3 regions of the Paenibacillus sp. GCM10027629 genome follow, and region 2 is predicted to be linked to each of the others. Evidence: riboswitches for the same ligand, from Rfam matches in the RefSeq annotation. Region 2 holds a riboswitch; each other region holds the start of a gene.
The links. Region 2 has a riboswitch for cyclic di-AMP ahead of ACFQZR_RS25825 (KamA family radical SAM protein). Riboswitches for the same ligand answer to the same signal wherever they lie in the genome.
Positions count from the first base shown of each region.

Region 1: it holds a riboswitch for cyclic di-AMP, as region 2 does, so the genes downstream of both, kdpA (potassium-transporting ATPase subunit KdpA) here and ACFQZR_RS25825 (KamA family radical SAM protein) in region 2, are expected to answer to the same signal.
Region 3: it holds a riboswitch for cyclic di-AMP, as region 2 does, so the genes downstream of both, ACFQZR_RS27585 (C40 family peptidase) here and ACFQZR_RS25825 (KamA family radical SAM protein) in region 2, are expected to answer to the same signal.

Region 1 covers NZ_JBHTGZ010000010.1:30,761-35,012, reverse strand. Annotated here, with positions in the region: gene kdpB (potassium-transporting ATPase subunit KdpB) at 1-444, opposite strand, end outside; gene kdpA (potassium-transporting ATPase subunit KdpA) at 470-2,149, opposite strand; cyclic di-AMP (ydaO/yuaA leader) riboswitch at 2,332-2,499, opposite strand; cyclic di-AMP (ydaO/yuaA leader) riboswitch at 2,592-2,779, opposite strand; gene ACFQZR_RS19630 (inorganic phosphate transporter) at 3,158-4,162, opposite strand.
Region 2 covers NZ_JBHTGZ010000017.1:30,422-34,673, reverse strand. Annotated here, with positions in the region: gene ACFQZR_RS25835 (ABC transporter permease) at 1-14, shown strand, start outside; gene ACFQZR_RS25830 (TetR/AcrR family transcriptional regulator) at 36-695, shown strand; gene ACFQZR_RS25825 (KamA family radical SAM protein) at 763-1,968, opposite strand; cyclic di-AMP (ydaO/yuaA leader) riboswitch at 2,158-2,296, opposite strand; gene ACFQZR_RS25820 (response regulator transcription factor) at 2,359-3,942, opposite strand; gene ACFQZR_RS25815 (sensor histidine kinase) at 3,945-4,252, opposite strand, start outside.
Region 3 covers NZ_JBHTGZ010000020.1:42,774-47,025, reverse strand. Annotated here, with positions in the region: gene ACFQZR_RS27595 (M1 family metallopeptidase) at 1-438, shown strand, start outside; gene ACFQZR_RS27590 (carbamoyl transferase) at 451-1,254, shown strand; cyclic di-AMP (ydaO/yuaA leader) riboswitch at 1,575-1,711, shown strand; gene ACFQZR_RS27585 (C40 family peptidase) at 1,717-2,217, shown strand; gene ACFQZR_RS27580 (diaminopimelate dehydrogenase) at 2,412-3,389, shown strand; gene gdhA (NADP-specific glutamate dehydrogenase) at 3,642-4,252, shown strand, end outside.

The sequences.
Region 1 (4,252 bases), on a different contig from region 2:
TCCTGCGATCACTTCGCCGTCCCCAGGGATCATCTCACCCATGGATACCACGACGACATCCCCCTTACGAAGCTCTGTCGCTGGCACTTGCTTCACGCCGCCGCCCGGCTGCACTTTATTCGCCATCACGTCGCTCTTCGTCTGCTTCAGTGCATTCGCTTGTGCTTTCCCACGCCCTTCAGCGATCGCTTCCGCGAAGTTCGCGAACAGGACGGTGAACAGCAAGACGATGAATACCGTTAAGTTAAAGCCGAAATTCGCTTCCGCGCCAAATGCAGATGGAAATAGCGTTAACAGCAGGACGATGAACGTACCTAGCTCTACCACGAACATGACCGGATTTTTGATCATGATCAGCGGGTTCAATTTGACGAAGCTCTGGCCTAGCGCATATTTCAATATATCTGAAGTTATTAATGATTTACGTTTCATGGTCGAATCCATGTTCTTTCACCTCGTTAAATGATCTCTACCCTAATGTCAGGAACTCTGCAATCGGCCCAAGGACGAGTACAGGCAGGAACGTCAATGCACCAATGAGAATGACCGTTCCGAGCAGCACCCCAGCGAATAGCTTGTTATCGGTGCGGAATGTCCCAATCGTCTCAGGCACCCATTTCTTGCGCACGAGTGAACCTGCAACACCGAGCAGTGCCACGATGGAGACGTATCGACCGAGGAACATCACAATCCCTGTCGTCATATTCCAGAACGGCGTGTTATCCGCCAAGCCCTCGAACCCGGAGCCGTTGTTCGCTGCCGATGAGGTGTACTCATAGAGCACTTGCGAGATGCCGTGGAACCCTGGATTCGTAATGGCACCCGATCCTAGATCGGTTAAGAACGCAATGGCCGTCGGGCCTAAGATGATCAACGGATGGACGAGAATCGCAATCGCGATCAGCTTCATCTCGTGCGGTTCAATTTTCCGACCTAAGAACTCCGGCGTACGACCGACCATTAAGCCTGCCAAGAACACCGCGAGGATCGCATACATCAGCATATTGACAAGCCCTACGCCATCGCCGCCGAATACCACGTTCAGCATCATGAGCGACATCGGTACGAGACCGCCAAGCGGGGTTAACGTATCATGCATATTGTTGACCGTACCCGTCGTTGCCGAGGTTGTCACGGTCGTGAATAGAGCGGATTGCGCAATCCCGAATCGTGCTTCTTTCCCCTCCATACTGCCTTGAGATGTGTCTGCACCGATCGTATTCAAGACCGGATTGCCGTTGCTTTCCGAGATATACACAAGACTTAGGAAAGCTGCGAACAAGATGCTCATGACAGCGAACACGATCCAGCCCTGCTTCTGATTCCGAGCGAATCGTCCGTACGTATAGGTCAGCGATGCCGGGATACACCACATCATCAACATTTCGAGCACATTCGTAAGTGGGTTCGGATTCTCGAATGGATGCGAGGAGTTCACTCCGAAAAATCCGCCGCCATTCGTCCCCAAATGTTTAATCGACTCGAGCGATGCTACAGGACCAATCGCGATCTGCTGCGTCTCGCCCGTAATCGTGTGCGCTTGAACCGTAGCGTCCAGCGTCTGCGGCACTTGGAGTCCAACGAGCACCAGTGTCATTACGATCGCCATTGGAATCAACAGTCTCGTATGGGCCTTCACGAAGTCCGTGAAGAAATTACCAAGCCCTGTGCCCTTCTTCGTTAATCCGCGGATAAAGGCAATCGCCACCACAATCCCCGTCGCCGCCGAAGTGAACATCATCATCATGATGACGATCATTTGCGAGAAATAGGATAAGCCTGACTCCCCACTGTAATGCTGTAAATTCGTATTGGTCATAAAGCTGATAATCGTATTAAAAGATAACGTCGGCTCCATATTGTCGATCCCGTTCGGATTGAGCGGCAGCCAGCGCTGTGTCAGCAAGACGCCGAACCCGATAAGCGTCAATACAAGGTTGGTTAGCAGTAAGCTAAGTACGTATCGCTTCCACGACATGTCGCCGCGGTTCTTCAGCCCGATCAGCCAAAAGATCCCTTTCTCCACCGGACCAAATATCCGATCACTCCGGTTCGGCTCATTCGAAAATATATGATAGATATACGTACCGAGCGGCTTCACGATCAAGAGCAGCAGCCCGATAACAATCACGATTTGCAGTAAATCCATTCCCCAGTTCATAGTCGATCTCCCTTTTCAACAACATTTTAATCAACGTGAAAAAAGTTAATTTTTCTCATTTCCCTTAAAAAAAGGCATAAAAAAAGAAGCCTGCGGGGGAGGTTATCCATCGCGGCTTCAATAATGGGCATGGCGAATCGCCATGCTGCGCACATATTGAATACGTTCAAGTTGCCTCTCTCGAGACGCTTACGAGGTTAGCTGTCGGATTCGGGCCTTGAGAGTCGCCCTACCTTAGCGCCGTACAAGACGGTGCCTCGGATTCACCCCGTGGTCAGCTCAGCTGACCGTTGGTTCCCCCGCTCTTTGCCTTAGCAAAGACTCAGCGTTAAAGACATGTAAAACATTTTTCATCGCTTCATCAATCTATTTCACATCATAACCACAGATCTATTTCGCATCTGCAGCCAACGTTCGTCTACACTTTCCTTCATCCTCTCTCATTCGCTTACGAGGTTAGCTGTCGGATTCGGATGGTGAGAGTCACCCTACCTCGGTACCGTTGTACCCAGGATTCACCCCACATGTTCCTGCTCTCGCTCTCACACGAGCCACAGGTTCATGACTTATTTGGTTCCCCCGCTCCTTGCACATGCAAGGACTCAGCAATGTTCATGAATCGTATCATACTCCTCGTGTTGCAACTTGTAAAACCTTAAATTGGTTTGAAATGGAATCTGAAAATACTGGAAATCGTCATGAAAGCGTTATGAATGATATGAATCTCTCGAAACCTCCTATTTTCACGCGATAGATCACTTTCGCGCGATTTTCCAGGATGAATGTACAGGGTGCCCAGCCATCTTATGTCATTCACCGCAGTGAAATCCCGCAGTCCTCTTTTTATTAACGGAACACTTCGGCAGCAAAAAAATCTCCCTCTGATCAACAGTGTGTACACTGCCAACCAAAGGGAGAGCTTTAACCTTTACATTTCACCTTGCCGCACACAAAAAAAGCCAACCCTCTTCACCGAAGGTTAGCTTCTCTCCACATTTATCTATAGAATAATAGATCAATCACTTTGAACACGGCCATCGCAAGCACGAATGCAATCGGAATCGTCACGATCCAAGAGATGACAATACGACCTGCTAGGCCCCATTTTACCGCCGAAAAACGCTTCGCGGAACCTACACCGAGGATCGCTGAGGTAATCGCATGCGTTGTACTAACGGGCAAATGCGCTAGCGTTGCCGTCATAATAATAGCAGCTGACGATAAATCCGCTGCAAAACCGTTAATCGGTTCGATTTTGAAGATTTTCGTACCCATCGTTTTAATAATTTTCCAACCGCCGACAGATGTACCGAGTGCCATCGCTGTTGCGGCCGAAATTTTAACCCATAACGGAACATCCAAATTATCTTGTATTCCTGCTGAGACAAGAGCGAAGGTAATGATCCCCATCGCCTTTTGCGCATCATTCGTCCCGTGCGTATAAGACTGAAGCGCTGCCGTCATAATCTGCCCTGTGCGGAAGCCTTTATTGACCGAATGCGGACTCATTCGACCGAAAATGAGCTTCAGAATCGTCATCACGATATAACCAAGAGCAAATGCAATAAGCGGTGAGAAGATAAGTCCTTCTACGATTTTCGTAAACCCGGCATAGTTCAAGCTGTCTGAACCCGCTCCTATAAAGACTGCACCCGCGAGTGCACCAATGAGTGCGTGAGATGAGGACGAAGGAATTCCGAACCACCAAGTCACAAGGTTCCAGATGATCGCGGCGATTAAGGTCGCTATCACAATCTCTACCCCATTATCCAGCTTGGAGGGGTCTGCGACGCTTCCCCCGATCGTCTTCGCAACCCCGGTAAAGGACAAGGCACCGATGAAATTCATCGTTGCTGCGAGCAGAATCGCATGCCGCGGCTTGAGTGCACGCGTCGAGACAGATGTCGCGATGGCATTCGCCGTATCGTGAAATCCGTTAATAAAGTCAAATGCTAGAGCTAATAAGATAACAATACCTAAAACGATCATTGTATGATCCATAGAAATGTATTGCACAGAACGACTAGAGGTTCTTCAAAAAGGTAACTTTTTGAAACACACTATTTAGGTGTTCCCGCGCAACTCTGTCCT
Region 2 (4,252 bases):
AGCGCGCGATCTAATCTAGCAAGGAGTTGACCTATATGACCAAATCGCTGGAGCCATGGATGGAGGAGCTCTTGCAAGGCGATCCTACCGCTCCACGAACCGCCAAGCAAGTGCGAATCTTCGAAGCAGCGATTGAAATATTCGCGGAGAAAGGCTATGCGGCATCTTCAACGAGCGAGATCGCCCAGCGGGCTGGCGTCGCGGAGGGAACGATATTCCGCCACTTTAAGACCAAGAAGGACCTGCTGCTCTCGATCGTCACACCGGCCATGGTGAAGCTGCTTGCCCCCTTTCTTCTGAGAGAGTTCAAAGATGTCCTCTCCAGAGATTACGATAGCTTCGATCAGCTCCTTCGGGCACTGATCGACAATCGCATTACTTTCCTGCAGCAGAATCGCAGCTTGTTCAAAATTGTGGTGCAGGAATTGCCCTTCCACCCCGATCTCCAGAAGCAGCTGCAGCAGCTCGTCTTCAACGAGATGAAGGGACGATTCGAGAGAATTATTCATAAGCTGCAAGGCGAAGGAAAGCTGATTGATCTCCCCTCCCTCACCATTATGCGGCTTAGCGCCTTCTCTATCTTGGGCTATGTACTGTTCCGTTCCATCTTGGAGCCCCAAGAAGGATCAGATTGGGATGACGCACTGGAACGTGAAGCCACGATCCAATTTATTATGAAAGGGTTGGCACCTTAACAAAAGACGGGCTGCTTCCCAGCATCACTCTGAGAAGCCACCCGTCTTTTATTTTACCGTTATGATGTTATTGATTCACAGCCTTCATCGCTGGCTGCGACGCCGCCGAACGGCTTGCCTTCTGCGGGAATTGCGGCAGCTCATTCACCGAGACAATCGCATCTGTCTTCTTCTTCGGCTTCTTCCAATATGCTTCATTCCCCGGCAGATCATCGAACCATGACGCATCCTTCGGACAAGGCAGCATCATAAATTTACCGTAATGGTCATCTCTCGATTGATGATACTTCAAGTAAGCTTTTCCTTTCTCAATCGCGAGAATTTCGATTTTACCGGATGTATGACTCATCGATAGTCGGATTCTTTTGCCGAGGCCGGATGTCTTCGCTTTGGCTTCTTCAACGAGGCGATACACCTGTTCGAGCGGCAGGACAAAATCCCGATTTCCCGCAACAGGGCGGTTAACGAAGAAGTAATATGGCGTGACCCCCGCCCAAGACAACTTATCGAGCAATTCCGCTAAGACATCAGCGTTATCATTAATGCCCCGAAGGATCGGGGTCTGATTCACGACGATCGCTCCAGCTTGATGTAACGCCTCAAACCCTCGTCTTGCTTCAGGCGTTATTTCACGCGGATGATTGATATGGGCCATCACATAGATCCGGCGATCACTATTCGAGAATGTCCGAATGGTATCGAGCAGCTCCTCATCCTCATAGATGCGCATCGGGTTGAACACGGGAATTTTGGAGCCGAGCCGAATAATCTTCACATGTTCAATGTCTCGCAATTGCTCAATAATCATTTTCAATTTGGGTGTTGCCAGAATCAAGCTATCTCCGCCTGTCAGGAGCACATTGTTAATCTCCGGATGCTGCCGAATATATTCGATGCCCGGACTCACATCCGACATCGCTTCTTTTACATCATTACGGAACAGACGTTTACGGAAGCAGTACCTGCAGTACGCACCACATACCTCGGATACGATGAGCAGAGCCGTCGTCTTATACTTATGCTGACAACCCGGAACCACGTAATTCGTGTCCTCATCGGACGCATCCCATCTACCGTATTCGGATAATTCTCCCTCATTCGGGATTACCAATTTCTTAATCGGGTCATTCGGGTCGTTCCAGTCAATCAGCTTCAAGTAATAATCATTCACGCGAAATACGAACTTCTCCGTTATTTGCTTCAACTTCGCCCGTTCTTGCTCCGGGATCTCCACAATTTTATCGATATTCGTGATATATTTCGGCTGTGCCATATTGTTGTTCCTCCTTGAAAGTCAGATTTATGGTAACGCTGTGTCCCTCCTCTCGTTCTTCAACATAAAAAATGACCCGCAGTCCGCAAGCGTAAGCATGTGCTTCGTCCTTGCAGGCAACCGGGTCACTCTCGATTAGACGCAAAAAGACCCGGTTCAACGGGTCAGGGGTGCGGAAAAAGTGTCTATGATTGACCCATCCACTGCTGACGAGGTTAGCTGTCGGGCTCGGGAAAGATGGTTCCCTACAATACATCCTTGATTCGCCCCTAAAAATTGGTTCCCCCGCTTTCCGATCTCATATCCGGAAATTAAGCGTATTTCCATTTTACAACAATTTATCTTAGACAGTCAAATATTAAATTATCGTATATTTCAAGAAGTCACATTTCAACCTAATTGGCGCCGGAAATGCTGCGGTGTCGCATGGTAGACCTTCTTGAACATTTTCGCAAAATAGGAGAAATTGCTGTATCCCAGCGATTTGGCAATATCCGAAATCGGCATCGACGATGTAGCGATTAATTCCTTTGCTACCTTCATCCTTTCATTCAAAATGTAATCCGTGATCGATTCGCCCACTTCACGCTTGAATAGCCTGGACAAATACGCAGGATTCAGATGCACATACTCCGCGAGCTGTTCTCTTGTAATCACTTCGCTCAGATGATCGGCGATGTAACGTTGAACTTGTTCAATCACTGAATCGTTCTGATGCAAGGAATGGGACACCAGCCCGATGAGCTTCAATGCCCAAGCATGCATCTGATCCAGTGTTCGAGGTGCGGCCCCGTTCAATTGCCCCTGCCCCTCATGCAGCAGTTCATGCGCAGACACCCCATTCTTGTGCAGGATGTAATGAATCATCTGAAGAAATCCATGATTGAATGCCTGCAGTGCGCTCGCAGATAGTCTTGCGTCCGACCGGAACGCTGCAATACACCGCGCCAGCTCCTTCTCGATCTCTTCCCGCTTCCCCTGCTCGATCAGAATCGTCCAAGCAGTGAAGAGCGGCAGCTTCATCATGCCGGTCTTCTCCCGGTTGCGCAAGAAGTACACTTGATTGGATTTGTGCAAGTTGTTGTATTCCAGCTCGAGCAATTCATGATACATCTCGCTCACGTTAAATAACGAAGTGACTTCCCCAATATAGCAAGAGATCTGACAATTGAAGTACTGCTGACAAGACTGAATATACTCCTGGCACGCCTCGGACAGCCCTGCACTTCCGCTATGCCCCTCGTCCAAATAACGAATCACGACATTCACGCCCTGACGTGTCTGAATGACAACCCCATTCGCCTCATGCAGCAGCAGCTCGGACGCCCCCTTCCGAATGGCATACTCCATCATTTCTTCATCTCTTGTACTGAACTCCCGTTGCCATGCTTCAACACTAATAAGAAGAGGTAAAATCTTAATATCCGGCTTGAACGTCAGATCATGCTCCTCGAGCAAACTCTGCACATTGGTCGGTGTACAGGTAATGCGATTCGAGAGTACGTCATTCCAGAATTTATCGGCAATGAGCGGCTTCTTCTTCGTCCAGAGATCATAATAGGGCTTGTATTGTTCGCGCAGCTGCAGCAATTCCTTCTCCTGCTCAATCGATTGCAGCATCTTGGCCAAGGTCGACTGCAGCACTTCATATTCCACAGGCTTGAGCAAATAATCGAAGCTATCGAGCTGGACCGCTCGCTTCACGAAGCTGAAATCGGCATGTGCTGTCAAGAACACCGTCTCGGTCGCAGGCGAGTGTGCATTCACCCATTCAAGCAGCTCAATACCCGTCCCCTTCGGCATCTCGATATCACAGATGAGAATATCGATCGGTGTACGTTCGAATACCTTCATCGCTTCCCGCATGTTATAGGCTTCATGGACTTCCGATACTTGCAGCTCCTCCCAATTCACACCGCTCTTAATCCCCAGCACAGCATAAATCTCATCATCCACGATCAGCGCTCTATACATCGTTACCCCTCCCAAGGTCCACTATCATAAGAACTGAACTGCGTAAGCGTGCGATAAGGAAGTACAAGCCTCACTTTCGCGCCGGCACCCGGCTCATTCGCGAATTCAAGCACTGCCGCTTGCCCGAAAATATGTTTCAATCGATGATGCACATTCCAGATGCCGAGATGCTCATCCTGCGGCTGCGTGAAGTAACTTCCATTCTGCAGCGATTCAAGCGCCTCTTCAGGAAACCCGCTTCCATTATCCACAATGACGATTTCATATAAATCTGGCTCTGCTAAGCGAGCTATACGAATCTCCATGTGAA
Region 3 (4,252 bases), on a different contig from region 2:
CGTGTCGTCGAACAAGTAACGAAGAAGGATTGGACCGATTTCTTCAATCAATATGTCTATAAAGGGTTCATGACGGACTATGCTGTAGAGAGTATTACCGCCAAGAAGGTAGAAAATAACGGAACATCCGCGTATGAATCCAAAGTCATTCTTCGTAAAAAAGGCGGTGATTATCCGCAGGTTCCTGTCGTATTCATGTTCAAAGACGGCACTTCCGTCAAGCGAACCTGGGACGGCGCATCAGCAACGATTCAATATACACTCACCCATAAGACACCGCTGGATTGGGTCATGATTGACCCGCAAGACACCATGGTGCTCGAGAATAAACGCATCAATAACTATATGAAGGCCCAAATTGATGAGGCCGTCAAAACACGAATCAATTTCAGCACAGCGAAACTGATCGAGAGTATCTTGAACGCACTCGGATGGTGAGGTGAACCCGGAATGAACTATATTAAAGAAAGTTTTAGCATCGTCAAACATCATTTTTATATCGTCATCATTCTATTCTTGTACCAGCTGATCTGGGGCTTCTTCCTCTATCGATTTATCGACGCCATCGTGGTCCCTATTCTGGAACACTACCCGGATCCCCACCCCACCGAGACGAGTATGCAGATGTTCCTGATTGAGAGTCAGTTCCAACTTATGAAAACGGACATCCTCGATTATTACCTCTGGATGCTCGCAGGGCTGTTCTTGATTCGCATGTTAATTACCCCATTCATCAACGCAGGACTCTATTATTCTATTCATCACCAAGACGATAAAGGACTCCTGTTCTTCAAAGGCATTAAATACGCTTGGAAGCCGGTCTGCTTGTTCTATTGGCTGGAGAACCTGCTGATCCTTGCTCCCGCGTACTGGGTAGTTCCATACTTCTATCAGGAATGGAAGCTCTACGATCTAGAGCACCTGGGGATATCCTTCCTCCCGATCATCTTCGGATGGATTGTATTCGCTTGGATCATTCACCAGTTGTTCTTATTTATGCAATTTGGACAGGTGAGCAAGGCCGGGGTATTCCAAGGGCTGCTTCTCTCCCTCAAAAATCTGCCGATGATCCTGGGGATCACCCTTCTATTACTTGCACTGCTGTTATTGATAAGCGGAATTTTCACAGCGGCCGCATGGATCTGGACAGGACTCCTTGCCATTATTCTTCATCAGACCTATCATCTCGTCCGCTCCATCGTCAAGGTATGGGGTATTGCAGCACAATATAAATTGTGGCAGAGCAAATGCTAATTCAACCCTACAAAGTGATGTTATTGCTTCGAAGCTGATTCAGGTACTTTGCGGGGGCCCCGAAAAAGAAATAAATCTAAGCGAGCGCCCTGGAAGCTCAGAATGCTGAAACTCGTCCAAATGTCATGAGAAGTAACAAATAAACCCGAATTTCGCCTAGCGAAGCTCGGGTTATTCGCTGTTTTTCGCAAAAAAAAGGGATAAAAACGTAAAAAGGGTTTGTCAAAGAGCAGACCGTCTGGTAGAATAACAATTAGTTAAGATTTTGTAATAAGTTTGTAATCAATTTTGTCATTATTGACACTTGTATCCGGTGCACCAAATCATTGAAGCCGAGTTCCTGCGCACCAGGAAACGGGGGAACCATCTTTGGGTGAATTGATCTTGCAAGTAAGGGATCATAGGGAGCCTTCAACCGAACCCTTAGCTAACCTCGTAGGCGTTGGAAGGAGTTTTACCCTTTTGAAAAAGTTATTCAGCTCTACGATCGTGGCACTTGCATTAACAATGGCAGTCTCTGTTGGTAGCGCTTTCGCTGCTGATTCCAAACTTGACAAAGAAGTTAAGGATGTTCTTGGCACTCGCTATCTGAGCGGTGGCACATCGACAAGTGGATTTGATTGCTCTGGATTTACGATGTATATCTTCAAGCAATTCGACGTCAAACTTCCACACCAATCAGGATCCCAGTACAAGATGGGTAAGAAAGTTGCAAAATCTGATCTTGAATCCGGAGATCTCGTATTCTTCAATACAAACGGTAAAGGCATCTCGCATGTCGGCATCTACGTAGGTGAGAATAAATTTGCACATGCATCCAGCAAAAGAGGGATTACAATTTCTAGCTTAAGCGATTCGTATTATGTGAAACGTTATGTTGGTGCAACAAGAGTGACGAATTCGGACATTTTTGATGACACCAATGACAATGACGGGAATCAAGATCACGATGATGTAGAATAATAAGGAGGAGCCCGCGAAGTCCATCCATTGGACACATCGCGGGTTTCTTTTTAACCAAAGTCGTATTAATAAAAGTAAGAACCTCGATAGAGGTTTTTTCTCACCAATAACGTTTACATTTAATGTAATATATCTATATACTTTAAAGGGTGGACAAGCAGATTATTGGAATACCCTAGAGGAGGACTTTATCAATGCAAAAGATTAAAGTAGGTATTGTTGGTTACGGTAACTTGGGGAAAGGCGTAGAGAAAGCGATTCGCCAGAACCAAGACTTGGAGCTCGTAGCGGTATTCACGCGCAGACAGCCAGATCAAATCGCGACAGAAGGTATCAAATTCGAGCATATCTCTGCTGCAGAGCAATATAAAGGCATCATTGACGTGATGATTCTGTGCGGAGGTTCGGCGACAGATCTTCCAGAACAGACACCTGTCATCGCCAAAATGTTCAATACGATCGACAGCTTCGACACGCATGCGAAAATTCCCGAATTTTTCAACACGGTGGATACAGCTGCGAAAGAAGGCGGTAACCTCAGCGTTATTTCGACAGGCTGGGATCCGGGATTATTCTCCCTTAATCGACTTCTTGCTGAGTCTATCCTTCCCGAAGGCAAAGATTACACGTTCTGGGGCAAAGGCGTTAGCCAAGGCCACTCCGATGCGATCCGTCGCGTACCAGGCGTGAAAGCTGGCGTACAGTACACTGTACCGGTTCAAGAAGTCATCGACCGCATTCGTTCGGGTGAGACGCCTGAGCTTACTACACGTGAGAAGCATCTGCGTGAGTGCTATGTTGTCGCTGAAGAAGGTGCAAACCAAGACCAAATTCGTGAGACGATCGTAAATATGCCGAACTATTTCTCTGATTATGACACAACCGTGACATTCATCTCCGAGGAGCAGCTTCAGGCTGAGCACCAAGGCATGCCACATGGCGGATTCGTTATTCGCAGTGGTGTAACTGGTGAGAATACGAAGCAAATTATTGAGTTTGGACTCAAGCTTGAGAGCAACCCTGAGTTCACGGCAAGCGTACTTGTAGCTTACGCTAGAGCGGCTCATCGCCTTAGCCAAGAGGGTGCAACTGGCGCGAAAACAGTATTCGATATTCCACTTGGATATTTGTCTCCGAAATCGGCTGAAGAGCTTCGCCGCGAATTGTTATAGTCTATATATTTGCGCAAACCTGGTCATCTTAACGATGATCAGGTTTTTTGTTTTTTACGGAAGCGATTACATGTTTTATGTAATAGTAATGTAAACGTTTTTACCGTTTATCGCTTTAGTGCGATAGCGCTATTTAATCGCTTTGTAAAATAATTTCTATTGGAGAAATGACGTCATTTTGTATAGTATAAAATGCAAATCATCGTACACAAAGTGTAAATCAAAATTTAATAAAGGAGTGTTTGAACAGTGATCACGGCCATCCCAGAACAAAATCAAACGGCAGCAAAAGAATATGTACAATCGGTTTATGAATTGGTAATCAAACGCAACCCATACGAGAGCGAGTTCCACCAAGCGGTAAAAGAAATCCTCGATTCCCTCGTGCCTGTATTCGCAAAGCATCCGAAATACAAGGAGCATGGCATTCTTGAGCGCATCGTTGAGCCTGAGCGGATGGTATCGTTCCGTGTGCCTTGGGTGGATGACAACGGCAAAGTTCAAGTGAACCGCGGATTCCGCGTACAATTCAACAGCGCGATCGGACCTTACAAAGGCGGACTTCGCTTCCACCCTTCCGTTAACGCCAGCATCATCAAGTTCCTCGGATTCGAGCAAATCTTGAAGAACTCCCTGACTGGACAACCTATTGGCGGCGGTAAAGGCGGATCCGACTTCGATCCGAAGGGAAAATCCGACAACGAAATTATGCGCTTTACGCAAAGCTTCATGACCGAATTGTCGAAATATATCGGACCGGACGTTGACGTTCCTGCGGGAGACATCGGCGTTGGCGGAAGAGAAATCGGATATATGTTCGGACAATACAAGCGCCTACGCGGCGGTTACGAAGCTGGCGTATT